DNA from 3 places in the Frigoribacterium sp. PvP032 genome. Region 1 is predicted to be linked to each of the others. Evidence: predicted binding sites of a transcription regulator. Region 1 holds the regulator's gene; each other region holds the start of a gene.
The links. The regulator HrcA, encoded in region 1, represses chaperone genes, less so after heat shock. The targets are predictions, from matches to a motif close to TTNGCACTCGNNNNNNNCGAGTGCNAA.

Region 1 (9,943 bases):
GACCGCCGAGGCGGAGCTCGCCGCATCCTGCCGCTCGGCCCGCTGTGCCTGACGCTCGGCGTCGTAGGTGGTGTACGCGTCGACGATGCGGCCGACGAGGGTGTGCCGGACCACGTCGTCGCTGGTGAGGCGGGCGAAGTGGATGTCGTCGATGTCGTCGAGCACCCTGGTCACGAGCTGGAGGCCGCTGGCCCCGGTCGGCAGGTCGACCTGCGTCACGTCGCCGGTGACGACCATGCGCGAGCCGAACCCGAGCCGCGTGAGGAACATCTTCATCTGCTCCGGCGTGGTGTTCTGCGCCTCGTCGAGCACGACGAAGGCGTCGTTGAGCGTCCGACCTCGCATGTAGGCCAGGGGCGCCACCTCGACGGTGCCCGCCGCGAGGAGCTTCGGCACGATCTCCGGGTCCATCATCTCGTTGAGCGCGTCGTAGAGGGGACGCAGGTACGGGTCGATCTTGTCGGTCAGCGTGCCGGGCAGGAACCCGAGCCGCTCGCCGGCCTCGACCGCGGGGCGGGTGAGGATGATCCGCTGCACCTCGCGGCGCTGCAGGGCCTGCACGGCCTTCGCCATCGCGAGGTACGTCTTGCCCGTGCCGGCAGGGCCGATCCCGAACGTGATCGTGTGCTCGTCGATCGCGTCGACGTACTGCTTCTGGCCGAGCGTCTTGGCGCGCACGGCCTTGCCGCGACTGGAGACGATGGGCTGGCCGAACACGTCGGACGGCGTCGCGGCCCCCGAGTCGAGCAGCTTCGCCGACGTCTCGACCTCGGCCGGGGCGAGGTCGTGGCCCCCGCGGACGAGCCCGACGAGCTCGTCCACGACCACGCGGGCACGTCCCACGGACGCGGTCGGCCCCTCGAGGGCGACCTCGTTGCCCCGGACGAGCACGCGGACGTCGGGGTACCGCTTCTCGACGGTGCGCAGCAGCCGGTCCTGGGGACCGAGCAGCTGGACCATGGCCACGCCGTCGACGGTGAGGTCGACGCGCACGGTGCCCTCGCCTGTGGGCTGAGGGTCGGTGGATCGGGTCTCGCTAGTGGGCAAGGGAGCCTTCCTCGAGGGGGCCTGCGAGCACGTGGGCGTGCACGTGGAACACGGTCTGGCCGGCAGAGGCGCCGGTGTTGAAGATCAGGTGGAACTCGCCCGTGCCGCCCGAGGCCGCGACGACCTCGTCGCCGAGGAGAGCCCGGTCGGACGCGAGCGCAGAAGCGGTGGACACGATCTCGGCGAGCAGGGCGGGATCTGCCGCCGCGAGCGCGACGACGTCACGGTGGCGCTCGGTCTTCGGCACGACGAGCACGTGGAACGGCGCCTGGGGCGCGATGTCGCGGAACGCGATCAGCGCGTCGCTCTCGAAGACGACGTCTGCAGGGATCTCGCGAGCGACGATGCGGCTGAAGACCGACGGCTCGGTCGGTGCTGGCTCTGTCTCGGACATGTCGTCCATGGTAGTCGTGGCCGCCGACACGGGCCTGGCGGCGGCCGCCTCGGCCGGCCCGACGGAGGCGGCCTCGGCCCCTACCAGCGCCCGAGCCTCACGCTGAGGACGGCGAGGGCTGCCGGCCCGGCCGTCGAGGTCCGGAGCACGGAGTCCCCGAGCCGCACAGGGACGGCCCCCGCGCCGGCGAGCAGCTCGAGCTCGGACGGGGAGATGCCGCCCTCGGGGCCGACCACCACCAGGACGGACGACGGTGCGCCTCCTTCGCTCTCGAGGGCGACGTCAGAGAGCGCCCGCTCCGCGGTCGGCTCGAGCACGAGCACCGTCTCGCGGACGGCCCTCGCGCAGAGCTGCTTCGTGGAGACCAGGTCGGAGACGACCGGTGCCCAGGGCCGGATCGCCTGCTTGGTCGCCTCTCGAGTGATCGCACGCCACCGGGCCGTGCCCTTCGCGATCTTCGCGCCCTCCCAGCGGGACACACTGCGCGCGGCGGACCACGGGACGACCTCGTCGACCCCGAGCTCGGTGGCGGCCTGGACGGCGAGCTCGTCCCGGTCGCCCTTGGCCAGGGCCTGCACCAGCACGAGCTGCGTCGCGGGTCGGTCGACCCTGGTCACGTCTGCGGCGACCAGCGCGAGCCGCGAGTCCGTGGCCTCGACGACCTCGCCGCGCACGGAGGTGCCCCGCCCGTCGCCGAGCGACAGCGACTCGCCGACCCGGACCCGGCTGACCGTGACGGCGTGCCGCGCCTCCTGCCCCTCGACCACGACGGTGCTGCCGACGGATGCGTCGGCGAGGTCGTCGACCAGGTAGAAGTGGGCCACGATCAGAAGTGCAGGAACCGGTCGCGGAGCTTGCCGAACAGGCCCTGCTGGAACTGCGACAGCTCGGGCGCCGCCGAGCGGCGTCCGGCGGCGAACTTCTCGATCAGCTCTCGCTCTTTGTGGCTGAGCTTCGTCGGCGTCACGACCTGCACGCCGATCTTGAGGTCACCGCGTCCGGTGCCGCGCAGCTTCGTGATGCCGCGGTCGCGGATCGTGATGACGTCGGCGCTCTGGGTGCCCGGCTTCAGCTCGATCTCGACCTCGCCGTCGAGAGCGTGCAGGGTCGTCTCGGTGCCGAGGATGGCGTCGGCCATCTGCACCTCCAGGGTCGCGAGCAGGTCGTCGCCGTCGCGGCTGTAGATGTCGTGGTGGCGCACCTTCACCTCGAGGTAGAGGTCGCCGTTGGGTCCGCCGGCCTGGCCGACCTCGCCCTGGCTCGGCAGCTGCAGGCGGATGCCCGTGTCGACGCCCGCGGGGATGTCGATCGGGATCGTCCGCCGAGCCCGCACGCGGCCCTGGCCCTGGCAGGTCGGGCACGGGTTGGGGATGACCGTGCCGTAGCCGCGGCAGGTGCCGCACGGGCTGGACGTCATGACGTTGCCGAGCAGCGAGCGGACGGTGCGCTGGATCTGGCCAGAGCCGTTGCAGATGTCGCAGGTCTGGGGCGACGTGCCGGGCGCGCAGCACGAGCCGTTGCAGGTCTCGCAGAGCACCGCAGTGTCGACCTCGATGTCGCGGGTGGTGCCGAAGACGATCTCCTCGAGGTCGACCTCCAGCCGCAGCAGCGCGTCCTGGCCGCGCTCACGACGCGACCGGGGCCCCTGTCGCTGGCCGCCGCCTCCTCCGCCGCCGAAGAACGCGTCGAAGATGTCGCCGAAGCCGGCCGCTCCTCCCCCTCCGCCGCCGCCGAACCCGGCCTGCGGGCCGAGGTCGTAGCGCTCGCGCTGCTGCGGGTCGCTCAGCACGTCGTAGGCGTGCGTGACGTCCTTGAAGCGCTCGGACGCCTCGGGGCTCGGGTTGACGTCGGGGTGCAGCTCGCGCGCGAGCCTGCGGTACGCCTTCTTGATCTCGTCCGGCGTCGCCGACCGGTCGACTCCGAGCACGTCGTAATGATCTGCCACTTGTTCTCGTCTGCCTCTGGTGTCTGGGGGTGGTCTCGTGGGGTCTGGTCAGGGGGCGCGGCGCGGGTGCGCAGGGCCGAGGAGGTGCGGGTCGTCAGCGCTCGGAGAGCAGCGACGAGAGATAGCGGGCCACGGCCCGGACGGCGGCCATGTTGGTCGAGTAGTCCATGCGCATCGGGCCGAGCACGCCGAGGCGCGCGACCTCGCTGCCCGTCGAGGTGTACCCGCTCGCGAGCACGGATGCCTGGGAGAGGCCGAAGGAGGCGTTCTCCCGTCCGATGCTCGCGGCCACGTCGACCGCGTCGAGCTGCATCTCGCCGAAGAGGCGCAGCAGCGCCACCTGCTGCTCGATCGCCTCGAGGACGGGGTAGAGGTCGCCGCTGAAGTCGTCGCCGGTGCGCACGAGGTTGGCCGCGCCGGCCATCACGAGGCGCTCCTGCCGCCCCGCGGCGAGCTGCTCGGCCAGGCTGGCGACGACGATGCCGACCACGACGGCGTGCTCGGGGCGGAAGCCCTCGTGCAGATCCGCCAGCAGCGCGGCCGCGGCGCTGAGCTCGGTGCCGCCCACGGCCGCGTTCAGCGCGCGGCGCAGCTCGGCGAGGAACTCGTCGTCGACGGCGACGGGCAGCTCGACGAGCCGCTGCTCGACCTGGCCCGTGTCGGTGATGAGCACGGTCATGACGCGGCGCTCGGCCAGGCTGACCAGCTCGACGTGCCGCACGCGCGCCCGCGAGAAGGAGGGGTACTGGACCAGCGCCACCTGGTTGGTGAGCTGCGAGAGGAGGCGCACGGTGCGGCCGAGCACCTCGTCGAGGTCGGCGGAGTCGCCGAGGAACGTCTCGATCGCCTGGCGCTGGGCGCTGCTGAGGGGTCGCAGGTCGGCGAGGTGGTTCACGAAGAGCCGGTAGCCCTTGTCGGTCGGCACCCGACCCGACGAGGTGTGCGGTGCCGCGATCAGCTCTTCTTCTTCGAGGAGGGCCATGTCGTTGCGGATCGTCGCGGCGGAGACGCCGAAGTGGTGCCGCTCGACGATCGACTTGGAGCCGACGGGCTCGCGGGACGCGACGTAGTCGTGCACGATGACGCGCAGCACCTCGAGACCACGTTCAGAGACCACGACGCACCTCCCTCTCGCACGGCCGGCGGGGCTCGTCACGACGACGACCCGAGCTCGCTGGCACTCGTCCTGCCAGACTGCCAATCCTACGTCACGAGACCGTCCGGGGGTACTCGACCCGCGCCTCCTGCCTGCCCTATGCTCGCCGTGACGCCCGCCGGACCACCTCGTCCGGCAGCCCGGCCAGCGCCGACGACGAACAGGTGAACAGATGACCGACACCCCTCCTTCCCAGCCGAACGACCCTCAGGGGCCCGGCTGGGGGCAGCAGCAGCCCGGTCAGGGCCAGCCCGGCTACGGCCAGCAGCCCGGCCAGCCCGGCTACGGCCAGCAGCCCGGCTACGGCGCCCCGCAGCCCGTCCAGCCGATGCGCCCCGAGGACGAGAAGCTCTGGGCCACGCTGATCCACGTCGGCGGCATCCTGCTCAGCTTCGTGGCCCCGCTGGTCGGCTACCTCGTGCTCAAGGACCGCGGCCCGTTCGTCCGTGAGCACAGCCGCGTCGCGCTGAACTTCCAGCTGACGATGGTGATCGCCTACGTCATCGGAGGTGCGACGTCGTTCCTCGGCATCGGCGTCCTGATCACGCTCGCGGCGGCGATCGTCGTGATCGTCTTCGGCATCATCGCGGCCCTCGCAGCCAACCGGGGCGAGTACTACAAGTACCCGCTGAGCATCGAGTTCATCAAGGCGTAGCCCGTCCGCTCGGCCGTCGAGGCGCGTCTCCCCTCCGGGAGGCGCGCCTCACGTCGTGTCGGCCCACATACCCCGACTGACTCGCCCGCTGTGGGGCGCAAGCCGCCTAATTTCGAGCCTGCAGCGCGCCAGGTCGGTCCCTACCTCTTGAACCGCCGCCCAATGACGGCCGACCTGCTCGACCTCGCCTAACCTTGGCTCGTGTCAAGACACCTCGCGTCACCCGGGGCATCCCGCTTACTGTCGCCCGCCCCTCGCCTGACTTCCCTCGACGGCCTACGAGGAGCTGCAGCGCTCATCGTTCTTGCGCACCACACTCTGCTCACCAAGCCAGGCCTGGCTGACCCTTATTACACGAACGTCCCCGCCACGGGCACGACCGCGTGGCTCGTACACACGCCGCTGCATCTCCTGTGGGCTGGCACCGAGGCGGTCTACCTGTTCTTCGTGCTCTCCGGTTTCGTACTCGGCCTCGCCGTCAGTTCGCCCAAGTTCACTTGGCGCACCTATCTGCCGGCACGGCTGGTGCGCCTCTACATCCCCGTCACAGCCGCCGTCCTACTCGGCGCGACGATCATCACAGTGTTTCCCCGCGGCGGTGAAGCCAGCGTCTGGCTGCGCCGTCGAGTCCCCGAATACGTCACGTCCTACTTAGAGAAGGACTTGACACTCCTGGCAGGACCCTCCGGTGCGATCACGCCCCTCTGGTCCCTCCAGTGGGAGGTTCTGTTCTCTCTCTTGCTCGCTGCTTTCATCGCTACCGGGTTGGCTCTCAAGCCCTCGGCCCAGATCGTTGCCGCACTGATCGTGTCCACGTACGGCTTCTACTCCGATGTACTAGCACTCGCGTACATGCCGATGTTCCTCATCGGGACGGCCCTCGCCCAGGCCTGGCCCGCGGTCTGGCACCAGCTCAAGCGCACACGCGAGTCCCACGCCCGATGGCTCGCCGTCGTGGTCATCGGCACGCTGCTCACGACGTCCTTTTGGCTGCTCATGCCGTTCGGACCCGTAGCCCGCATCTATCTCTTGACCCGCCCGGCGATCATCATCGGAGTCACGGCCCTCCTGCTCGCCGCAGCGGTGTGGTTGCCTCTCGCCCGTCTGCTGTCCTCACCCGTCTTCCGCTGGGCAGGCATCGTGTCGTTCAGCCTGTACCTGGTGCACGAGCCGATCGTGATCGCTTTCGCTTCCGCCTGGCCCGGCTCCAACGCGGCCCTCGCCGCAGCAGTCCTCGTCTCCCTGTGTACGGGGACGGGCTTCTTCTTGTTGGTCGAGCGCCCGAGCCACAGGCTTGCTCGAGCGTTGGGCCGCGACAAGCCAGTGGCTAACGCAGCCGATGCGCTGAGTTCTCCCCTGACAGTGCGCTAGTCGACCCTGCTTCGCCGTCCATCAGGTCCCGCATGGCCTCGGTGATGCGGTCACCCATGTAGGCGTAGCCGCGAGTGTTCAGGTGGCCACCGTCTGGAGCCGTCATGGCGGGGCTGTTCTTGGTGGTGAACCATCGGCCGTTGACGGCATCTACGAAGGGCACGTCGGCCCCGCCGGCGACCTTTCGAAGTGTCTCTGAGGCGGCCACGTAAGCCTCTCCGCGAGGGAGCGGCGCGGACGGACCGATCATCACGACAGCTGCATCAGGCCACAGATCCTTAGCTTCACGCAGAGCCGCTTGGGCCGCCCTGACCAGCCGGTCCGGATTCGTGTGAACATCGTTCTGGCTGCCCTGGATCACGACGAGGTCGAAAGTCTCGTGCTCGTGTCTGGAGAGCCTGTCGCCAAAGGTCCCCACGCCGGTCGACGAGGGCCCGCCGACAGTCGTGTATCCGCTTCCCAGAACTGCGTCGACAGTCACCGACCAATCAAGAGACGCCGAAGTCCGATTGACCCACGTGTCCCGTTCTGGATCCTCGGCCCCGTAGCCGGCAGTGTAGGAGTCGCCGATTACCAGAACGCGCGGATCTTGCGGCAGGTTCTTGACGGTGATCTGACTTGCCGTCGGATCGCCAGGGCTTGTGGCTACAGCCAAGAACGACGCCGCCAGTACGGCTACACCCAGCACTATGACGGCAGCGGCCAGAACGGAGACGACCCTCTCGCGGGTCCGGGACACGCGCCATCTCCTCGCCATGCGTCGACCCTAGAGGGAACCTCCTGACCAGACGCCGGAGAGCCTTGGACGTAGACCGCCAGGTCGAGACCCGCCTGGCCACGACCGATCCGTTCGGCGCATCCTGACAACCGCCCGATCGAGGGCGCTCTAGCCCTTGCCCTGAGCGGTCCGCGGGCGGCACCTCGTGACGGCCGCACCGCGACGCGACGCGTCGGCCCTCAGACCGGCAGCAGCCGGCGGACCACGGCGTCGGCCATCAGCCGTCCTGTCCGCGTGAGGACGACGCGCCCCGCCAGTGCTTCGCGCCCCTCGACCCAGCCGTCGGCGATCAGCCCGGCCACCGCCGCGCGACCCTCGGGGTCGAGGTCGGTCGTGGGCAGCCCCTCGCGCATCCGGACAGCCAGCAGCACGCGCTCGACCCGCCGGGTCTCGGCGTCGAGGGTCTCGCGGCCGGCCCCCGGCGACTCCCCCGCGGCCATGCGCTGGCCGTAGGCGGCCGGGTGCTTCACGTTCCACCACCGGACGCCCCCGACGTGGCTGTGCGCACCAGGGCCGACGCCCCACCAGTCGTGGCCCTGCCAGTACGACAGGTTGTGCCGCGAGCGGTGCTGCTCGTCGCGCGCCCAGTTGCTCACCTCGTACCAGCCGTAGCCCGCGGCGGCGAGCCGGTCGTCGGCGAGCTCGTACATGTCCGCGGCGGTGTCGTCGTCGGGCTGGGCGACCTCGCCACGCCGGATCTGCCGGGCCAGCTTCGTGCCGTCCTCGACGATCAGCGAGTAGGCGGACAGGTGGTCCGGCTGCTGCTCGAGGGCGACGTCGAGCGATCGAGACCAGTCGTCGAGGGTCTCGCCCGGCGTGCCGTAGATGAGGTCGAGGCTGACGTCGAGCCCGGCGTCACGGGCCCAGCGCACGACGAGCGGGACGCGCTCGGGGTCGTGGGTGCGCTCGAGGGTCGCGAGCACGCTGGGCACCGCGGACTGCATGCCGAAGCTGACGCGCGTGAAGCCGGCGGCCGCCAGCGCCCGCAGGTACTCGGCGTCGACGGAGTCGGGGTTCGCCTCGGTCGTCACCTCGGCGCCGTCGACGAGCCCCCAGGTGTCGACGACCGACGAGAGCATGGCGGCGAGGTCCGTGTGCGGCAGCATCGTGGGCGTGCCGCCCCCGAAGAAGACGGTCGAGACCGGACGAGGAGGCAGCCCGGCGCCCTCGAGGACGCGACCGGCGAGGCGCACCTCGTCCACCGCCTCCTGCGCGTAGTCGTCACGTCGGGCGCCGCGCAGCTCGTCGCCCGTGTACGTGTTGAAGTCGCAGTAGCCACAGCGGACACGGCAGAAGGGGACGTGCAGGTAGACGCCGAAGTTGCGGTCTGCAGCACCCTCGACGACCGACGCGGGCAGCGAGCCGTCGACGGGGGCAGGGTCGCCGAGCGGGAGGGCTCCTGGCACCGTCAGTCGCCCGACCGGCGAGAGCCGGGCTCGCGGATCTCGTCGTCGTGGGCGGCCTCGGCGGCGGCCTCGAGGTCGATGTCGGCCTCGGCCGGGGCGTCGGGCTCGGTCAGGCTCAGGGCCCGGAGGTAGCGACGCGTGTACAGCGCCTGCTGACGCCGCATGAAGGGCTCCACGAGCTTCCAGCGCCAGGTGCTGGGACGCGAGAACGAGCGGATCGACAACCAGACGGAGCCGTCGTCGGTCTGGTCGACGACCCAGCTCTCTTCTCCGCTCTCGGGATGGCCGTCCAGGGTGCCGTAGGCGAAGCCCTTGCGCCTCGGCTCGTCGACGACGTAGACGACCCGCACGGGCGCCTGCACGCTGCGGCCGTAGGCGGAGATCGACAGGGTGGCCGTCGTGCCCGCGGTCAGGAACGCGGTGCCGTCCGGCGCGAAGCGCGACTCGTCGCGGCCCTGCTCCCAGTGGGCCGGGTCGACGGGGACGCCGTCGTCGTCGAACGTGACCGGGTGGTAGCCGCCCTCCTCGACGGGAGGGACGGAGTCGATCCGCACGTCGATCCCGCTGCGCTCCTGGATCTTCCAGGTCATCGTGGCGATCCACGCCGCCTCGAAGCGCGCGTCGCCGTGACCGACCCTGGTGCGGTACTCGGCCGGGCGGAAGCCCTTGGGCGGGTACTGCATCAGGTCGGGCGCCTGCGTCGCGCCGACCTCTCCGTAGGTCGTGTGCGTCTCGGCGTGCGTCGAACGGCGCATCGGCTACTTCTTCTCTTTCTTCGCCTCGGTGTCGCCGCTCAGGGCGGCGATGAACGCCTCCTGGGGCACCTCGACGCGACCGATGGTCTTCATGCGCTTCTTGCCCTCCTTCTGCTTCTCGAGCAGCTTGCGCTTGCGGCTGATGTCGCCGCCGTAGCACTTGGCGAGGACGTCCTTGCGCATGGCGCGGATGCTCTCCCGCGCGATGATCCGGGCGCCGATGGCCGCCTGGATCGGCACCTCGAACTGCTGGCGCGGGATGAGCTCGCGGAGGCGGCCCGTCATGAGGACCCCGTACGCGTACGCCTTGTCACGGTGCACGATCGCGCTGAACGCGTCGACCTGCTCGCCCTGCAGCAGGATGTCGACCTTGACCAGGTCGGCCTCCTGGTCGCCGATGGGCTCGTAGTCGAGGCTCGCGTAGCCGGCGGTCTTC
Region 2 (9,943 bases), 1.2 Mb from region 1:
GCCGCCCGTCTCGACGTCGACGACGTCCCGACCGTCGTGGCCATCGCCTCCCGCGCCGGCCTCGCCGCCGCCGGCCCCGACGGCGTCGCCAGCACGCAGGAGGCGGCGGCCTGGCTCGCCTCCTCGTGGCCCGACCGCTGGGAGTCGCTGACCCGCGCGTGGCTGGCCTCGCTGCCCGCCGAGATCCTCGCGGTGCTGCACGAGCGCGTCGAGACCTCGTGGGGCGAGCCGCTCTCCGAGTACGCCCGCTGGGCCTACCCGGCCGGCGACGCCTGGATCCCCGAGCGGCTCGCGGTCTTCGCCAGGGCAGCAGAGCTGCTGGGGCTGACGAGCGGCCAGGCGCCGACGCGGGCGGCGATCTCGCTGCTGCGCGAGGGCCCTGAGGCGGCGAGGGCCCGCGTGGCCGACCTGCTGCCCGACGCCATCGAGCAGGTCTACCTGCAGCACGACCTCACCGTGGTCGCCCCCGGCCCGCTGGCCCCGGGGCTGGACGCCCGCCTCCGCGTCATCGCCGACGTCGAGAGCGCCGGGCTCGCCGCCACCTACCGCATCACCGAGGGCGGCATCCAGCGCGCGCTCACCGCCGGCGAGACGGCCGACAGCCTGCGGTCGTTCCTCGAGGGCATCAGCCTGACCGGCGTCCCGCAGCCGCTCGACTACCTCCTCCAGCAGTCGGCCGAGCGCCACGGCCGGTACCGGGTCGAGCGCGTGGTGGGCAGCGCCGACCTGCCGGCCGGAGCGGTCACGGTCGTCAGCTCCGACGAGCGGGCGAGCGTCGACACGCTCGAGGTCGACCACGCCCTGGCGCCGCTGGCGCTGCAGCGGGTCGACGCGCAGCGCGTCGCGACGACCTTCGACCGCGACACCGTCTTCTGGGCGCTGAGCGACGAGCGCTACCCCGTCGTCGTGGTCGACGACGGCGGCGAGGCGACTCCCCCGGCGCGACGGCGCCTGCACCGTCCCACGCCCGTCCCGCCGCGAGACGCCGTGCGCGACATGGTCGAGCGGCTCTCGGCCGGCAGCGAGGCCAGCAGCGAGACGACCGACCGGGCCTGGATCACGCGCCAGCTCGACGCCGCGGTCAAGGGCCGCCTGACGGTCACCATCGCGATCGCGATGCCGGACGGCAGCACGAGCCACCTCCTGATGGAGCCGACCGGGGTCGGCGGCGGTCGCGTGCGCGGCCGCGACAAGAAGTCCGACGTCGAGCGGACGCTGCCGCTGTCGCACGTCGTGTCGGTGTCGAGCTCGGACTGACGACCAGGGGCCGCCCCCAGGCAGCGCGCCTAGACTCGACCCTCATGACCGGCCCCCTGATCGTGCAGAGCGACCGCACCGTCCTGCTCGAGGTGGCGCACCCTCAGGCTGAGGACGCGCGCCACGACCTGAGCGTGTTCGCCGAGCTCGAGCGAGCCCCCGAGCACGTGCACACGTACCGCATCACGCGCCTCGGCCTCTGGAACGCGCGCGCCGCGGGCCACACCGCCGACGACATGCTCGGCACGCTCGAGAAGTACAGCAAGTTCCCCGTGCCGCAGAGCGTCACGGTCGACGTGGCCGAGACGGTCGCGCGCTACGGCCGCATCGTGATCGAGCGCGACGGCGACACGCTCGTGCTGCGCGGCACCGACGACGCGGTGCTCCGCGAGGTCACGCGCGTCAAGAAGATCGGCGAGCTGCTCGGAGTCCGCCGCAGCGACACGGTGTGGGAGCTGCTGCCCTGGGCGCGCGGCGAGATCAAGCAGCAGCTGGTCAAGCTCGGCTGGCCCGCAGAGGACCACGCCGGCTACACGCCCGGCACCCCGCACGCGATCGAGCTCGACCAGACCGACTGGCAGCTGCGCGGCTACCAGCAGCAGGCGATCGACGAGTTCTTCTCGGGCGGCTCGGGCGTCGTGGTGCTGCCCTGCGGCGCCGGCAAGACCCTCGTGGGCGCCGGGGCGATGGCCGCCGCCGGCACGACCACCCTCATCCTCGTCACGAACACGGTCAGCGCACGGCAGTGGCGCGACGAGCTCCTCAAGCGCACCTCCCTGACGGAGGACGAGATCGGTGAGTACTCCGGCTCCGTGAAGGAGGTCAAGCCGGTGACGATCGCGACCTACCAGATCCTCACCGCGCGCCGTGCGGGCAAGTACACGCACCTCTCGCTGCTGGACGCCCTCGACTGGGGCCTCGTCGTCTACGACGAGGTGCACCTCCTGCCGGCCCCGGTCTTCAAGCTGACGGCCGAGCTGCAGGCGCGCCGCCGCCTCGGCCTCACCGCGACCCTCGTGCGCGAGGACGGCCGTGAGGGCGACGTGTTCAGCCTGATCGGCCCCAAGCGCTTCGACGCCCCCTGGAAGGAGATCGAGGCGCAGGGCTACATCTCGCCCGCGAGCTGCTTCGAGGTCCGCGTCGACCTGCCCCAGCAGGATCGGCTCGAGTACGCGGCCGCCCCCGACGACGAGCGCTACCGCCTCGCCGCCACCGCACCCGCCAAGCTCGACGTGGTCAAGCACCTGGTCGCACGGCACGAGGGCGAGCAGATCCTCGTGATCGGCCAGTACCTCGACCAGCTCGACCAGCTCGCCGAGGTGCTCGACGCCCCGACGCTGACGGGCGCGACGCCGATCGACGAGCGCGAGCGCCTGTTCCAGGCCTTCCGCACCGGCGAGATCAAGGTGCTGGTCGTCTCGAAGGTGGCCAACTTCTCGGTCGACCTGCCGGAGGCGACGGTCGCGGTCCAGGTCAGCGGCTCGTTCGGCTCACGGCAAGAAGAGGCGCAGCGGCTCGGACGTCTGCTGCGGCCGAAGAAGTCGGGCCTGCCCGCGTCGTTCTACACGCTCGTGAGCCGCGACACGGTCGACCAGGACTTCGCGCAGAACCGCCAGCGGTTCCTCGCCGAGCAGGGCTACAGCTACACGATCCTCGACTCCCCGGTGCTGGCCGCGTGAGCGGGTCCGACCTGGGGCCCGGCGACGTCCCCCTCGGCGACGACGAGCTCTGGCGCGACGGCCTGCGCCGCGTGTTCCTGGCCGACCAGTCGCCGTGGGCGGCCTTCGGGCCGTTGGTCGCCTCCCTCGACCACGAAGCCGTCGAGTACACGGGACAGCGCTCGCGCACCGCTCCGTGGGACGACACGGTCGTGGTCTCGGTCGAGCGCACCTACGAGGTGCAGGGCGGGCTGCACGCCGGCGCCAGCCTGAGCGTCGTCACCTGGACGCGTGACCCCGAGGTCCTCGAGCGCAGCGACCTGCTCGCGGGCTCCCCCGTCGTCGACCACCTCTACGCCGGCCTCAGCGCGCTCGGCGAGCTGGACGACGCCGAGGAGGCGCGGGTCGTCACCGCGCCGGTCGAGCGGTTCCCGGGATGGGAGATCGCCCGCGCCTCCGGCTACACGGCCGTGCTCGAGCAGCGCGACGGCGTCGCCTTCACGCTGGCCGTGCCGGACGAGCTGCTCGAGCTCACGACGCGCATCGCTCTCGTGCCCAACACCGAGTGGGGCGACCCGGTCCACTGACGGCCTTCTGACGGGCCACTGACGGGTCGCTGACGGGTCACTGACGGCCTGCACGCTGCTGGCGTGCGGCGCACGTACTCACGACTCACAGGGAACACCGAGGGCGCGGACAGATACTGGGGCCATGAGCGACGGCCCCAAGATTCTCATCGTCGATGACGAGCCCAACATCCGCGACCTGCTGACCACCAGCCTCCGGTTCGCCGGCTTCGCCGTGCGTGCGGTCGGCAACGGCGCGCAGGCGATCTCGGCGGTGCTCGAAGAAGAACCCGACCTGATCATCCTCGACGTGATGCTGCCCGACATGAACGGGTTCGGCGTGACCAAGCGCCTCCGGTCGTCGGGCTACACGTCGCCGATCCTCTTCCTCACGGCGAAGGACGACACGGAGGACAAGATCACCGGCCTCACCGTCGGCGGCGACGACTACGTGACCAAGCCCTTCAGCCTCGACGAGATCGTCGCCCGCATCAAGGCGATCCTGCGACGCACCATGAACGAGGACGAGGACGCGATCATCCGCGCCGGCGAGCTCACCATGGACCAGGACACCCACGAGGTGACGATCGGCGAGACGGCGATCGAGCTCAGCCCGACCGAGTTCAAGCTGCTCCGCTACCTGATGCTCAACCCGAACCGCGTGCTGTCGAAGGCCCAGATCCTCGACCACGTGTGGGAGTACGACTTCAACGGCGACGCCGGCATCGTCGAGAGCTACATCTCGTACCTGCGCCGCAAGCTCGACCAGTTCTCGGCCGAGCCGATCATCCAGACGAAGCGCGGCTTCGGCTACATGCTCAAGGCCGCCAAGGCCTGACGCGGAACGACCACCGGTGGCGCCGGGGGGCCTCGGCTCCCAGGCGCCACCGGTATCTTCGCTTCTCATGCACGAACGCCTGTCGCAGTGGTGGAACGAGATCTCCATCCGCACCAAGATCACCGGGATCACGGTCACCTTGGTGACCCTCGGCCTGCTGGTGGCGGGTCTCGGCACCATGACGGTCCTCAGCACGTACCTCTACGGCCAGGTCGACCTGTCGCTCAAGTCGGCGGCCGAGAGCTTCACGGCCGCGTCGCCCAGCGCGACGAACGCCCAGTCGTGCACCGTGACCTTCGGCGCGACGAGCAGCAGCTTCGTCGCCCTCTTCCGTGAGGACGGCACGCGGATCTGCGACAACGCCGACGAGCTGCAGGGCGGCACGGGGCCCGACCTCTCGGCCGTCGACCTGCCGAAGGCGGGCAGCACCGCCGAGCCGATGAGCGTGTACAACTCCGACCACGACCAACAGTGGCGCATCTACGCCTTCGACAAGACGCTGACGCAGCGCGACCAGACGACCGGCGTCGTCGAGCAGATCGACGCCACGATCGTCACCGGCACCAACCTGGCCAGCACCAACGCCGTCATCGGGCGCTTCAGCGGCATCTTCCTGGGTTTCGGCGTCTCGGTCATCGTGCTCGGCGCCGCCCTCACCCGCCTGCTCGTGACGTCGACCTTCTCCCCGCTGCGCGACGTGGAGGCCACCGCGGCCCGCTTCGCCGACGGCGACTTCAGCCAGCGACTCGACTCGACGACGCCCAACACCGAGGTCGGCAGGCTGAACCGCTCGCTCAACACGATGCTCAGCCGCATCGACTCGGCCTTCGACGACCGTTCGCGCACCATCGACCAGATGCGGCGATTCGTCGGCGATGCCAGCCACGAGCTCCGCACCCCGCTCGTCAGCCTCCGCGGCTACGCCGAGCTCTACCGGATGGGCGCCCTGACGAAGCCGGAGGACGTCGCCCAGGCGATGGACCGCATCGAGAAGGAGGCGATCCGGATGGGCGTCCTCGTCCAGGACCTGCTCGCCCTGGCACGTCTCGACGAGTCCAAGCCCCTCGAGCTCGGCCCGGTCGACCTGGTCGCCATCGCCCGCGACTCCGCCCTCGACACGATGGCGTCCAACCCGGACCGGGACATCGCGGTGGTCGTGCACGACCCGGTCGTCAACGCGGACGCCGACGAGGTGACGGTCGCCGTCCCGCCCGCCTCGCCGGACGACGCCGCGGCCGTGCAGGCCGGATCGACGGGAGCGATCTCGTTCGCCGGAGCGACCCTCGCGCGCCTCCGTGGGCTCAGGGCTCGCGCGGTTCGAGCGGGCGAGACCGTGGGCGACGAGCAGTCGGGCGACCCGGCAGGTCACGGCCCGCAGGCGCCGGCCGTGGTGCTCGGCGAAGAGAACAAACTGCGTCAGGTCATCACCAACCTGATGGGCAACGCGATGCGCTTCACCGAGCACGACAGCCCGATCGAGCTCGCGGTGCAGTCCGACCCCGGCCGTGGGGTCGCGACGATCGACATCGTCGACCACGGCGAGGGCATCCCGCCCCAGATCCGGGAGAAGATCTTCCAGCGCTTCTGGCGAGCAGACTCGTCACGGACCCGCGACACCGGCGGCTCGGGCCTCGGCCTGGCGATCGTCTCCGGAATCGTGTCGGCGCACGGCGGCAGCGTGGACGTCTTCGACACCCCAGGAGGCGGTGCTACCTTCCGTGTCGCCCTGCCGCTCTTCCCGGACGTCGGCGGCGCCGGGGTCGCTGCGGGCGCTGGTGCTGGCGCCGAGCAGGCGCCCGCGACGCCCGCCTCCTAGTACCCCAGGCTCTCCACCCGTGATCCGAGAGTGATCTGCGTCGCCGAGGCCGCAGTGCCCAGTCGCCGAGGCGCGCGCCGCCCGGATCACTCTCGCCTTGCGACCCCAGGCCCCTGAGAAGGTGCGGCGCAGCCGCGGCCCCTCCCCGCTCACGCGCCCCACCCGTAATTCGCGCGCGACCCGCCCTTCGGGCGCCGCGCCTCCTGGACGGAGACCGAGTCCGCACGCGGATCACTCTCGAATTACGGGGTCTGCGCACATGCCGACCGGCGAGCCTCCTGTAGCGGAGAATCCGGGTACAGCAGGGCCCACGCGCACGCAGCGGTCGGGTTCTGCTGCGCGCCGCACGAACGTGCGGCCCGCGGCACCGCGCAAGCCGACCTGCGCGCACGCAACAACGGATTTTCCCGCTGTTGCGAGGCGTGAAGACACCGCGTGGTCGGCATTTGCGGAAGAACACCCACGCGCACGCGCGTGGGAACGCCGAAGGGCGGCTCCCCCGGAGGAGAGCCGCCCTTGCGGTGTGACGGTGCAGCAGCGCAGCAGTACAGCAGCGCTGCAGGCGCGGACTAGAAGTCCATGCCGCCCGAGGGGTCGCCGGCCGGGGCCGGGTTGCGCTCGGGCTTGTCGGCGACGACGGCCTCGGTGGTCAGGAACAGACCAGCGATGGAGGCGGCGTTCTGCAGGGCAGAGCGGGTCACCTTGGCCGGGTCGATGATGCCCGCGGCGATCATGTCGACGTACTCGCCGGTCGCGGCGTTGAGGCCGTGTCCGACGGGCAGGCTGCGGACCTTGTCGGCGACGACGCCGGGCTCCATGCCCGCGTTGAAGGCGATCTGCTTCAGCGGAGCGTCGATCGCGACGCGCACGATGTTCGCGCCGGTCGCCTCGTCGCCCTCGAGGTGCAGCTCGGCGAGAGCTGTCTTGCCGGCCTGGATGAGGGCGACGCCACCACCGGCGACGATGCCCTCCTCGACGGCTGCCTTCGCGTTGCGGACGGCGTCCTCGATGCGGTGCTTGCGCTCCTTGAGCTCGACCTCCGTGGCCGCGCCGGCCTTGATGACGGCGACGCCGCCGGCCAGCTTGGCGAGGCGCTCCTGGAGCTTCTCGCGGTCGTAGTCGCTGTCGGTCGCCTCGATCTCCGAGCGGATCTGACGGACGCGGCCCGCGATCTGCTCGGGGTCGCCGGCGCCCTCGACGATGGTCGTCTCGTCCTTCGTGATGACGACCTTGCGGGCACGACCGAGCAGGTCGAGCGTCGCGTTCTCGAGCTTGAGGCCGACCTCTTCTGCGATGACCTGGCCACCGGTGAGGATGGCGATGTCCTGCAGCTGGGCCTTGCGGCGGTCGCCGAAGCCGGGGGCCTTGACGGCGACCGACTTGAAGATGCCGCGGATCTTGTTGACGACCAGGGTCGCCAGCGCCTCGCCGTCGACGTCCTCGGCGATGATGAGCAGCTGCTTGCCGCTCTGGATCACCTTGTCGACGACGGGGAGGAGGTCCTTGATGTTCGAGATCTTCGAGTTGACGATGAGCACGTAGGCGTCCTCGAAGACGGCTTCCTGGCGCTCGGGGTCGGTCACGAAGTACTGCGACAGGTAGCCCTTGTCGAAGCGCATGCCCTCGGTCAGCTCGAGCTCGGTGCCGAAGGTGTTCGACTCCTCGACGGTGACGACGCCCTCCTTGCCGACCTTGTCGATGGCCTCGGCGATGAGCGCGCCGATGGTGGGGTCGGCGGCGGAGATCGAGGCGGTGGCCGCGATCTGCTCCTTGGTCTCGATGTCCTTCGCGTCGGCGAGGAGCTGGGCCGAGACGGCCGCGGCGGCCTTCTCGATGCCGCGCTTCAGCGAGATGGGGTCGGCGCCTGCGGCGACGTTGCGGAGGCCCTCACGGACGAGCGCCTGGGCGAGCACGGTGGCGGTGGTGGTGCCGTCGCCGGCGACGTCGTCGGTCTTCTTGGCGACCTCCTTGACGAGCTCGGCACCGATCTTCTCGAACGGGTCGTCGAGCTCGATCTCCTTGGCGATGGAGACGCCGTCGTTCGTGATGGTGGGGGCGCCCCACTTCTTCTCGAGCACGACGTTGCGGCCGCGCGGGCCGAGCGTGACCTTCACCGCGTCGGCCAGGATGTTCAGGCCGCGCTCGAGGCCACGACGGGCCTCTTCGTCAAAAGCAATGATCTTAGCCATGTGTTTCCTCGTCCCTCCCGGACGTCATGAAGCAGAAGCATTGGCACTCACCAACGGCGAGTGCCAGGGACGATTCTGGCACTCTCACCTATGGAGTGCAAGTGAGCCTGCACCTCACGACGCCGGTCGGGGGTCAGGCCAGGCGGACGCTCTCCGCCTGCGGGCCCTTGTCGCCCGTGCCGACCTCGAAGACGACCGCCTGGCCCTCCTCGAGGACCTTGTAGCCGTTCATGTCGATGGCCGAGTAGTGCACGAAGACGTCCTGCCCGCCCTCCGTCACGGTGATGAAGCCGTAGCCCTTCTCCGCGTTGAACCACTTGACGGTGCCCTGTGCCATGGTGCTGCTCCCCTTGCTGTTCGCTGCACGCGGCGGTCGTGCCGCGCGCAGGGGTCGTGCCGGTGCCGACCAGGACCAGATGCTAGCCAGGGCAGGCAGGCCCGCAGAAGCCCTCGGCGCGGGGTTAACCCGTCAGAAGTGACGAATTCACACGTTCCGCAACGGGGCGGCAACACGTCCGCAACGGGACGGCAACGGGGAGGTGCCCCTCAGGACGCGTAGTCCGCCCCGAGCACCACCGTGACCGACGAGTCGGGGAACGCGTCGCTCAGCTCGACGGCGGTCGTCCCGAGGTCGCGCGCCACGCCCAGGGCGACGGCCTCGTCGGCCTCGTCGGCGTAGTAGACGATCGTCGTCGTCACGGTGCCGTCGGCGTTGCCCTGCCCGGCGACGGTCCAGCCGGTCTCGGCGAGGGCGAGCGACGCGCGGCCCGCGAGCCCGCTGGTGGTCGTGCCGTTGAGGACCGTGATGGTCGTGACGTCCGGGTCGACGGAGTCCGGGTCCGCGGGGGCGACGGTCTCCGCGGGAGTCGTCGGGGCGGCCGTGTCGTCGGTCGCGGCGTCGCCGGCGTCGTCGCCCGAGCCGTCGGACGGCGTGCCGGAGCCCGCCTCGGACGTCGCGTCCGACGTCGGCGAGACGAACTGGAAGCTGTCGTTGGCGACGCCGAGGTAGACGACGCCCGAGCCGACGAGGACGCCGACCGCGAGGGCGCACCACGCGAAGACGACCCAGCCGCGGCCTCGGCGCGCCTCGGCGCGGTGGGCCCCGACCCTGTCCAGGTCAGCGGGCACCTCGTCGAATCGGTCGCGGGGGTGTTTCGCCATGGTGTGGTGTCGGTCTTCCGTGTGGGTCAGCGGTCGGTCGGCCCGAACGAGCGGGCGGCCCTGGCCCGTGAGCGCTCGTCGCGCAGTCGCAGGAGCCTCCCCACGAGCATGGGCGAGTAGGCCAGTGCAGCAGGTCTGTCCAGCAGGGAGCCGAGCATCTGCTGGTAGCGCGCGGTGGTGAGGCCGAGCTCGCGCCGCACCGCCGCCTCCTTCTGTCCGGGCGAGGCGGGGGCGCGCTGCTCGAAGTCGAGCAGGGCGCGGTCGCGCTCGGACAGCGCGCTCGTGCGCACGTCTCCGCTGCCGGTGCCCTCGTCGCCCACTGCCCTGCCCCTCTCGGTCCCGGTCAGCTTAGGGGCGGGCGACGGAGCAGCCGGGGAGGCGCGGGGCGGTTCGCCGGGTCGGCCCGCGTCGCCAGCAGGTCGTCAGCAGGTCGTCAGCAGGTCGTCAGCCGGTCGTCC
Region 3 (9,943 bases), 1.4 Mb from region 1:
GCCGATGGCCGGCGTGAACCCGGCCCTGACGCAGTCGCTGCTCGGCCACATCCAGAGCCTCCGCGACGAGGGCACCACCGTGCTCTTCGTCGAGCACGACATGCACATGGTGCGGCACATCTCCGACTGGGTCATCGTCATGGCCGAGGGCAAGGTCGTGGCCGAGGGCCCGGCCGACACGGTGATGGACGACCAGGCCGTCATCGACGCCTACCTCGGCGCGCACCACGACACCGACCTGGGCGACGACTCGCTGCTGACGGACGCGGTGCTCGAGGAGCTCGAGCAGGAGGTGGCGGCCGAGGACGCGGCACGCGCGGACGACGCGACCAGCGCCTCCCCGACCACCGGCTCTGCCGGCACCGGCGGCGGGACGCCCGGGCGCGACCTGCCCGGCTCCCCCGACCCGTCGACCCCGGCGGCCACGAACGCGGCCGACGGCCAGCAGAGCGGAGACAAGCGATGAGCGCCTCGACGACCGAGATGCACCCCGGCACGGAGAAGTTCGCCGGCATCGAGCCGATCATGAACGCCAGCGACCTCACCGCGGGCTACCTGCCAGGGGTGAACATCCTCAACGGGTGCGACCTGGTCTGCTACCCCGGCGAGCTGATCGGCATCATCGGCCCGAACGGCGCCGGCAAGTCGACGCTGCTGAAGGCCCTGTTCGGCCTCGTCAAGATCCACTCGGGCAGCGTCACGCTCGGCGGCGAGGACATCACGAACCTCAAGGCCAACAAGCTCGTGCAGGCCGGGGTCGGCTTCGTCCCGCAGACGAACAACGTGTTCCCCTCGCTCACCATCGAGGAGAACCTGCAGATGGGGATGTTCCTGCGCCCCAAGCTGTTCGCCGAGCGGCTCGAGTACATCTACGACCTGTTCCCCGTGCTCGGCGACCGCCGCGGCCAGCGTGCCGGGTCGCTCTCGGGCGGCGAGCGCCAGTCGGTCGCCATGGCCCGCGCGCTGATGATGGACCCGAAGGTGCTGCTGCTCGACGAGCCGTCCGCCGGCCTCTCGCCGGTGCGCCAGGACGAGACCTTCATCCGCACCCGCCGCATCAACAAGGCCGGCGTCTCCGTGATCATGGTCGAGCAGAACGCCCGCCGTTGCCTGCAGATCTGCGACCGCGGCTACGTTCTCGACCAGGGGCGCAACGCCTACTCGGGCACCGGCCGCGAGCTTGCGGACGACCCCAAGGTCATCGAGCTCTACCTCGGCACGTTGGCGAAAGACGTCAACGAGTCGCACTGACGCGCGTACGAGGAAGGCCCCGCACGATCTCGTGCGGGGCCTTCGTCGTGCGTGGGGGCGCGGGGCGGGGCGGGGCGGGGCGGGCGTGCCGGTGACGGGGCCCGTTGCGGCCGTGCTGCACCGCGCCTCCTACGCTGTCTGCCGCTGGCTGAGTGCACCCGCCGCGGCGCCCGCACCGAAGCGAGACAGATGCTCTGAGACGGCCCCGTAGATGCTGACTCCGCGGCGTCGTGCAGTCCGGATCACTCTCAAATTACGGGGGGGGCGAGGCAGGAGCGGGGCAGCGTCGAGGAGGCGCCTCCCGGGCACGGAGGAAGCCGCGAGCACACAGGGTGCCCGCAGCCAGAAGGGCCCTGTGTGCAGAGGCAGAGACGCCCGAGCACGTGCAGGACCGCCCGGCACGCAGAGAGGCCCCGGTGCCGCAGCACCGGGGCCTCTCTGTCAGGCAGGGGCCGTGTTACTCGACCTGGCCCTCGACCGCCGTCTGGTAGACGGGGACGTTGCTGTCGTCGAACTTGTAGATGCCGATGAAGGCGCTCGACGGGTCGTTCTGGTCGTCGAACGCACCGATGCCGGAGGGACCGGTGTAGTGGATGTCGTCCCCGGCCTCGATGGCCGTGACGCAGTCCGCGAAGGTGCTGCACTCGGTGCCCTCGTCAGCACCGGACACCGCGGCCATGTTGGCCTGGATGGTGCCCGAGTCCGTGCCCCCGCCCTTCACCGCGGCGAGCGCGGCGAGGATGACGGCGTCGTAGGACTCCTGTGCGTACGAGTAGTCGGCCAGGGCCGAGCCCGCGGTGCGCTGGTAGAACTCGGCGAAGCGCGACTGCAGGTCGGTCGACGGGAACGCACCGGGGATGGTGCCCTGGGCGCCGGCGAGGGTGCCCGGGTCGAAGTCCTCGCTGTAGTCGGCCGTGTTGCCGTCGGACATGTAGACCGTGCTGATGTCGGCGCCCTGCGAGATGAGCTCGGGGACGATCGACTTGGTCTCGTCGAAGGCGAGGATGACGATCGCGTCGGGGTTCGTGGCCAGCGCGGCCGTCACCTCGGACGAGAACGTGGTCTGGCCGGGGGGGAACTCCTGGCCCTCGCCGGAGGCGCCGTAGACGACGGTGCCGCCCGAGGCCTCGATCGACTCCTGGACGGAGTCGCGCAGGCCGGTGCCGTAGGTGTCGTTGAAGACGAGGAACGCGACGTTGGCACGACCGTCGTTGACGATCTGCGTGCCGAGCGCGCTGCCCTGGACCGAGTCCGGCGGAGCGGTGCGGAAGTAGTACGACGAGTAGCCGCTGAGCGAGGTCGCCGTGTTGGCGGGCGAGATCTCGACGATGCAGGCGGCGGTGAGCTGGTCGATGACGTTGAGCGTGACGCTCGACGACTCGGCGCCGATCGCGACCGGCACCTTCGCGTCGATCAGCTGCGTCGCTGCGGCGCTCGAGACGGTGAGGTCGTTGCTGTCGCCGGAGTCGGTGGCGGGGTCGATGGTGACGTCCTGGCCGAGCACGCCGCCGGCGGCGTTGATGTCCTCGACGGCGAGGCCGACGCCGGCCTCGGCGGGCGGGGCCAGGTAGGCGAGCGTGCCCGTGTTCGGCAGGATGGTGCCGATGCGGAGGGCGTCCTGGCCGGGGCTGCTGGGCGCCTCGCAGTTGGCCGCGGGGTCGGCCTTGGTCGTCGACGACGCGGACGAGGAGGGGTCGTCGCTCGGGGAAGAAGAGGTTGTGGAACAGGCTGCGAGCAGAACGGAGGCGGCTCCTGCGAGCGCCAGGGCCCTCAGCCCTTTGGTGGATCGGATCATCCGTGGTCCCTTTCATGAAGCGCGTACAGCCGGACCGACACTAGGTGGACGGTCCCCGCGATTGAGAAGAAACTAGGGGCGGAATGTTTCCTGCGTGTGTTCTCCTCGTCACCCCGTCGTTTCGTTAGCAATTCGTGACATCGACTCAGCACCTGCGACGCGCTCGTCGGAGGTGCCCTCAGGGCGGTCGTCGGCACGGTCGGCCGCCAGATCCCGCGCCCGGTCGGCCGCGCGGCCCCTGGCCCGGCCGCTGCGGCTGGTCAGCACCATGTCGGTCGTCAGCACGATCAGCGCGACCCAGACGATCGCGAAGCCGACCCACCGGCTCGTCGGCATCTGCTCGTGCAGCAGCACGACGCCGACGACGAACTGGAGGACGGGCGCGAGGTACTGCGTCAGCCCGATGGTCGCCAGGGGGAGGCGACGCGCGGCAGCGGCGAACAGCAGGAGCGGCACGGCCGTCACGATCCCCGAGCTGATCACCGTCAGCGTGTGCACCAGGCTGACGGAGCCGAAGACGACACCGCCGCCGATGCCGGTCACGGCCAGCACGACGAGCGCGATCGCCGCGAACGGCGCCACCGCCATGGTCTCGAGCGTCAGGCCGCTGACGGCGTCGACCCTGCCGCCCATCTGCTTCTTGACCAGGCCGTAGGCCCCGAACGAGAAGGCCATGATCAGCGACGGCCACGGCACCCCGCCGGTGCCGACCGTGATGACGACGACGGCCACGGCGCTCAGGCCGATCGCGACCCACTGCACCGGCCGGAGGCGCTCGCGCAGCACCAGCACCGCCAGCAGCACCGTGACGATCGGGTTGATGAAGTACCCGAGGGCCGCCTCGACGACGTGCCCCGCCAGGGTCGCGACGATGAAGGTCGTCCAGTTGACGACGATGAGCACGCCGGCCAGCGCCATCGTGCCGACGACGCGACCCTGACGCAGGAGGGCCAGGAACGCCGGGAACCCTCGCGTCACGGCGAGCAGCACGACGCAGAACGCGAGCGAGAACAAGATGCGCCACGAGACGATCTCGAACGGCCCCGACGGCGACATGAGCAGGAAGAACACCGGCAGCACGCCCCAGAGCCCGTAGGCGCTGACGGCGTAGGCGAGACCGCCCGACGAGGAGGTGCGGGGACGGTTCACGAGAGCGCTCTGCGGTTCACGAGACGACTCTAGGGCGGGCCGCCGTCACCGGACACGGCCACTCCTGCCACGCTGGCTCGCTCTGCTGCCGTTCCGCCTGCGCAGCCTGCCCGGGCACGACGAAGGCCCCCGCCTGGGCGGGGGCCTCCGGATGGAGCAGGTGCGTCGTCTGCCTAGCGGACGATGACGGCGAGCACGTCGCGCGCCGAGAGGACGAGGTAGTCCTCGCCGGCGTACTTGACCTCGGTGCCGCCGTACTTGCTGTAGATGACCTTGTCGCCGACTGCGACGTCGAGCGGCACGCGGTTGCCGTTGTCGTCGATGCGACCCGGTCCGACAGCCACGACCTCGCCCTCCTGGGGCTTCTCCTTGGCGGTGTCGGGGATCACGAGGCCGGAAGCCGTGGTCTGCTCGGCTTCGACCTGCTGGATGACGATGCGATCTTCGAGCGGCTTGATGGAGACCGACACGGTTGACCTCTGCTTTCTCGGAACTTCGTAGAACGTGGGCTGGCACTTGCCACGTGCGAGTGCCAGATCAACTGTAGAGCCGAACTGGCACTCGGTCAATCCGAGTGCCAGAGTCGGGCGGGGATGGGCGAGACTGGGGTCATGGACACCGCTGAGCTTCTCGACGTGCTCTCGCCCGAGGGGCTCCGACTGCTCGACTCGCTCCCCCCGTGGAGCGCGTCGGACGACGTCGTCGCGTCGGTCGCAGCCCTCCGCCGACAGGGCCACTCCCCCTCACTGGTCGCCGCGGTGCTCAGCCAGTCCCGGCTGCGGGCCAAGGCCGTCGCGAAGTTCGGCGACTTCGCCAGCCGCATGCTCTTCACCGAGGCCGGTCTCGAGCAGGCCACGCGCCTCCCCGTCGCCGCCCGTCACGCCGGCCGTTACCGGGCTGCAGGGCTCGGCAGCGTCGCCGACCTGGGCTGCGGCATCGGCGGCGACGCGCTCGCCCTCGCCGCCCTGGAGCTCGACGTGCTGGCGGTCGACCGCGACGAGGTCACCGCGGCCGTCGCCTCCTACAACCTGGCGCCGTGGGCGTCCTCCCGCGTCGTGCAGGGCGACGCCGCGACGGTCGACGTCGGCGACGTCGAGGGCGTGTTCCTCGACCCGGCGCGCCGCACGGCCGGGCACGCCGCGACGAGGCGGCTGGCCGACCCGGCCGACTGGTCGCCTTCGCTCGACGTCGCCTTCGGCTGGGCCGAGCGGCTGCCGACCGGCGTCAAGCTCGGCCCCGGCGTCGATCGCGAGCTGCTGCCCGTCGACGCCGAGTGCCAGTGGATCTCCGTCGACCGCGAGGTCGTCGAGGTCGGCGTCTGGTTCGGGCCGCTCGCCCGTCCCGGCGTGGGCCGGGCCGCGCTCGTCGTGGGCGCGCACGGAGCGGCCGAGCTGACCGCTCCCGCCGACTCCGACGACGTCGAGGTGGGGGAGCTCGGCGAGTACCTCTACGAGCCGGACGGCGCGGTCATCCGAGCCCGCCTGATCGGCGACCTCGCCCGACGGCTCGGCGCCAGGACGCTCAGCCGCGACATCGCCTGGCTCACCTCGGACGAGGCGGTCGAGACGCCGTTCGCGCAGGTGTTCCGCGTGGTCGAGACGTTCCCGCTCGACGAGAAGACCCTGAAGCGCGAGCTGCGCACGCGCGGCATCGGCCGGCTCGAGATCAAGAAGCGCGGCGTCGACGTCGACCCCGCGACCTTCCGCAAGCGGCTCTCGCTGCAGGGCACGCACTCCGCGACGCTGGTGCTGACCCGGGTGGCCGGCCGCCACGCCGCGCTGCTCTGCGAGCGGGTCTGACGATCGCCCCTCCCGAGGCCGGGCCCGTGAGGGCCAGCCCCGAGGAGGTGGGGGTCAGGACTGCCCGTAGCCTCCGTCGAAGGTGCCGGAGGACCCGCCGGGCACGCTCGCGAAGAAGACCCCGATCGCGACCCAGATGATGACGGCGAGGGCGATGCCGGCGTAGCCGACGATGATGCCGGGGAGCCAGAGCCGACGCGCGTGCCCCTCACGGCGGCTGGCGATGTGCCCGAGCACGACCGCGGCGATCGAGAACACGACCCCGGCGCCGAAGGTGACGAGCACCGCCAGGACGCCCACGAGCGACCCCACGAGCGAGAGGATGCTGAGGACGCTCGAGGGCCTGGTGGCCCCGGCGGCGGCGTAGGGCGAGTAGGCCGCGGCATAGGGCTGCTGCGGGGCGCCGTAGGGCAGCTGCTGCTGCTGCGGAGCGCCGTACTGCTGCTGCTGCGGGACACCGTACTGCTGAGGCTGCGGGGGCATGCCGTACTGCTGAGGCTGCGGGAGCACGCCGTACTGCTGAGGCTGCGGGGCGCCGTAGGGCTGCGCCGGCTGCTGACCCGGCTGGCCGTAGACGGGCCGCGGCGGAGCCTGCGGCGCACCGTACGGAGCCGACGCCGGAGGCTGCGGCGCACCGTACGGAGCCGACGCCGGAGGCTGCGGCGCACCGTACGGAGCCGACGCCGGAGGCTGCGGCGCACCGTACGGAGCCGACGCCGGAGGCTGCGGCGCACCGTACGGAGCCGACGCCGGGGGCTGCGGCGCGGACGGCGCGGCGCCCGGAGCGACGAACGGGTGGTGCGAGGGCTGGGGCGCAGGCGGCTGTGAAGCGGCGCCCGGGAACGCGGTGGGCGGCAGCGGCGGCGACGAGGCCGGGCGGTCGTGGCCGCCCGGGACAGACGAGGGAGCGGAAGTGGGGGCCGGCTGCTCGGAGTTCGGGTCGTCGGTGGCCATGAGGAGCCTTTCGCGTGCGGGGCTGCTGCGGACGAGTCGTGCGGTCGGCACGCTCAGGATGCGGGAACGGGGCCCGCGCCGGTGAGCGCGGACCCCGTCATGCTATCCACCGAGTCGATGAAGGAACTCAGGACCCCGATGCGGACTCGACGCCCGCAGACACCTCAGTAGGTGTTGTACTCGCTGATTCCGGTCGAGGCGGCGGCCGCGACGAAGATGATGATGAAGATGGTCGCGATGATGAACAGCGCCACCGCGACGTAGCCGAGGATCAGGCCCCACAGGGCCATGCTGCGGCCCTCTTCGCCGGTCTTCTTGATCTGGCTGAGCGAGATGTGGCCGACGACGATGGCGCCGATGCTCGCGATGCCCGTGAAGAAGCCGGCGATGCCGAGGATCAGGGCGACGAGCGCGAGCGAGTTGCGCTGGGCCGGGGCGCCGTAGCCGCCGTTCGGCGCCGGGGGCGCCTGGTACGGGTTCTGCTGGTAGGCGTCCTGCTGGTAGGGCTGGCCCTGGGGGGCCGGGTTCTGGTCGGTCATGTCCGGGGTCTCCTTGGTCGTGAGGCCCCCACCTTAGCGCGAGGGGCACGCGACGGCCCGGCGGGGCACGGCACCTGTGGACAGCCGAGGAACGGCTGTGGTCAGACCTGGACGACCGTCACCGGCAGCGTGGAGTCCGCCCCGAAGTCGAGCGGGGACGGTGCCCGCCCGCGCGAGACCAGCTGTGCGCCGAGGGCCGCGATCATGGCGCCGTTGTCGGTGCAGAGCGACAGGGGAGGCACGCGCAGCTCGACTCCGGCTGCGGCGCAGCGCTCCTCGGCGAGCTGCCGCACGCGGGCGTTGGCGACGACGCCCCCGCCGAGCAGGAGGCGCGGCACGCCGAGCTCGGCACAGGCGTCGAGCGCCTTCGTGAGCAGGACGTCGGCGACCGCCTCGCGGAAGCTGGCGGCCACGTCGGCGACCGGCACCTCCTGCCCCTCGTCTCGTCGACGTTCGACCCACCGTGCGACGGCGGTCTTGAGGCCGGAGAAGGAGAAGTCCCACCGGTGCGCCGCTCGGTCTTTCGGGAGGGTGAGCCCGCGGGGGAACCTGATCGCGGCAGGGTCTCCCCCGGCGGCGACGCGGTCGATGTGCGGCCCGCCCGGGTAGGGCAGGCCCAGCAGGCGCGCGACCTTGTCGAACGCCTCGCCCGCCGCGTCGTCGATGGTCTCGCCGAGCAGCTCGACGTCGTCGACCAGGTCGCGCACGTGCAGCAGGGAGGTGTGCCCGCCGGAGACGAGCAGGGCGACGGTCGGCAGCTCGAGGTCGCTGCCGTCGTCGCGCAGCACGTCGGCGCCGACGTGCCCGACGAGGTGGTTGACGGCGTAGAGGGGCTTGCCCGTCGACAGGGCTAGCGCCTTGGCCGCGCCGACCCCGACCATCAGCGCGCCGGCCAGCCCGGGTCCGCTCGTCACCGCGATCGCGTCGACCGCGTCGAGCGTCAGCCCCGCCTCGGCGAGCGCCGCACGCAGGGCCGGTTCCATCGCGTCGAGGTGGGCGCGGGCGGCGACCTCGGGGACGACGCCGCCGTAGCGTGCGTGCTCGTCCATCGACGACGAGATGACGTTGGCGAGCAGCTCGGTGCCGCGCACGATGCCGACGCCGGTCTCGTCACAGCTGGTCTCGATGCCGAGCACGACGGGCGCGCGGCGCACGTCGGCGTCGGCGACGGCCGAGGAGGCGGTGGTCTCGGTCACTGCAGCTGCTCGCTCTCGCTCGTCTCGGTCGTCGTGCCCGCGAGACCGCCGGTCGCGCCCGCGGGCTCGGTCGTGGTCGCGGGCACCCGCAGCCGCATGACGACCGCGTCGACGCCGTCGGGCATGTAGTACCGAGGCCGGACCGCGATGCCCTCGAAGCCGAGCGACTCGTAGAGGCCCTGCGCAGTCGGGTTGTCGGCGCGCACCTCGAGGAACACCTCGCGGACGCGGCGCCGCCGGGCCTCCGCGATCATCTGGCCCATGAGCGCCCGCCCGAGACCGGCCCGCCGCGCCTCGGGCAGCACGGCGATCGTCTGGACGTCGGCGTCGGGAGCCCCCGGCAGCACCATCAGCCCGCTGTAACCCACGATGCGGGTGTCGTCGCCGTCCGGCGTCGCGACCAGGTAGAAGCCGTCGCGGGAGGCGAGCTCGTGCTCCATCCCCTCACACGACCAGGCGTCGTTCGCGAAGACCGACGTCTCGATCGCCATGACGCCGTCGAGGTCGTCGACGGAGGCGCGACGCAGCCGGAAGCTCACTGGCTGACCGTCTTGGGCCGGGCCGCCGGCGTCACGTCCGGCTCGCGCAGGTAGAGAGGAGCGGCGTCGGCGAACGGACGGCCGTGCTCGAAGAGCCGCTCGGCCAGCATGCCGAGCGCGCCGGCCGAGACCACCGTGTCGTCGGGGTCGGTTCGAGGCCAGGCCGAGGAGGCGCCGGTCGCCTCGTCGAGGAGCGCCGGCACCACGAGCGCGGGCCCGCCGACCGACACGGGGAGGCCGTCGTCGTCGAGACCAGACCAGGCGGTCCACGCGACCTCGCGGCGGCGCGCGTCGGTCACGACGACGAGCGGGGAGTCGAGCCGGCCGCCGGCGTCGGCGACCGACCGGCCCGCCTCGACGCTCAGCCGCTCGAAGGCGATCGCGTCGTGGCTGCCGACCGCGAGGCAGGGCACGCCGGCGCCGAACGCGTAGGCACGGGCGGCGACGATGCCGACCCGGAGCCCCGTGAACGGGCCGGGCCCGACGCCCGCGACGACAGCGCTGAGGTCGTGCGGCGCGACCCCCGCCTCGGTCGTCACAGCCAGGATCAACGTGCCGATCACCTCGGCGTGCCGACGGGTGTCGGCGACGGACCGCTCGGCGAGGACCCCTCCGTCGCGGTCGACGACGGCGACGGCGGTGCCGGCTGAGGTGTCGATGGCCAGGATCACGAGGTCAATCGTAGGCGGTGCCGCCGACACGACCCGCGCCTCCTCGGCTC

Region 2: the regulator HrcA is predicted to act here: its motif matches at 8,365-8,391, upstream of groL (chaperonin GroEL).
Region 3: the regulator HrcA is predicted to act here: its motif matches at 4,750-4,776, upstream of groES (co-chaperone GroES).

The regions. Positions count from the first base shown of each region.
Region 1 is NZ_JAFIBM010000001.1:1,805,361-1,815,303, reverse strand. It holds gene JOE35_RS08345 (PhoH family protein) at 1-1,047, opposite strand, end outside; gene JOE35_RS08340 (HIT domain-containing protein) at 1,037-1,441, opposite strand; gene JOE35_RS08335 (16S rRNA (uracil(1498)-N(3))-methyltransferase) at 1,522-2,265, opposite strand; gene dnaJ (molecular chaperone DnaJ) at 2,268-3,386, opposite strand; gene hrcA (heat-inducible transcriptional repressor HrcA) at 3,481-4,503, opposite strand; gene JOE35_RS08320 (DUF4870 domain-containing protein) at 4,715-5,197, shown strand; gene JOE35_RS08315 (acyltransferase) at 5,399-6,568, shown strand; gene JOE35_RS08310 (SGNH/GDSL hydrolase family protein) at 6,525-7,307, opposite strand; gene hemW (radical SAM family heme chaperone HemW) at 7,526-8,752, opposite strand; gene JOE35_RS08300 (DUF1990 family protein) at 8,755-9,507, opposite strand; gene lepA (translation elongation factor 4) at 9,511-9,943, opposite strand, start outside.
Region 2 is NZ_JAFIBM010000001.1:2,981,702-2,991,644, forward strand. It holds gene JOE35_RS13715 (helicase-associated domain-containing protein) at 1-1,257, shown strand, start outside; gene JOE35_RS13720 (DNA repair helicase XPB) at 1,302-2,936, shown strand; gene JOE35_RS13725 (hypothetical protein) at 2,933-3,502, shown strand; gene JOE35_RS13730 (response regulator transcription factor) at 3,627-4,319, shown strand; gene JOE35_RS13735 (HAMP domain-containing sensor histidine kinase) at 4,387-6,135, shown strand; gene groL (chaperonin GroEL) at 6,705-8,324, opposite strand; gene JOE35_RS13745 (cold-shock protein) at 8,458-8,661, opposite strand; gene JOE35_RS13750 (LytR C-terminal domain-containing protein) at 8,871-9,485, opposite strand; gene JOE35_RS13755 (DUF3263 domain-containing protein) at 9,512-9,805, opposite strand; gene JOE35_RS13760 (DUF2332 domain-containing protein) at 9,930-9,943, opposite strand, start outside.
Region 3 is NZ_JAFIBM010000001.1:3,182,016-3,191,958, forward strand. It holds gene JOE35_RS14670 (ABC transporter ATP-binding protein) at 1-466, shown strand, start outside; gene JOE35_RS14675 (ABC transporter ATP-binding protein) at 484-1,251, shown strand; gene JOE35_RS14680 (ABC transporter substrate-binding protein) at 1,709-3,046, opposite strand; gene rarD (EamA family transporter RarD) at 3,155-4,195, opposite strand; gene groES (co-chaperone GroES) at 4,369-4,665, opposite strand; gene JOE35_RS14695 (SAM-dependent methyltransferase) at 4,807-5,994, shown strand; gene JOE35_RS14700 (hypothetical protein) at 6,049-6,477, opposite strand; gene JOE35_RS14705 (DUF4190 domain-containing protein) at 7,113-7,487, opposite strand; gene tsaD (tRNA (adenosine(37)-N6)-threonylcarbamoyltransferase complex transferase subunit TsaD) at 7,589-8,683, opposite strand; gene rimI (ribosomal protein S18-alanine N-acetyltransferase) at 8,680-9,222, opposite strand; gene tsaB (tRNA (adenosine(37)-N6)-threonylcarbamoyltransferase complex dimerization subunit type 1 TsaB) at 9,219-9,893, opposite strand.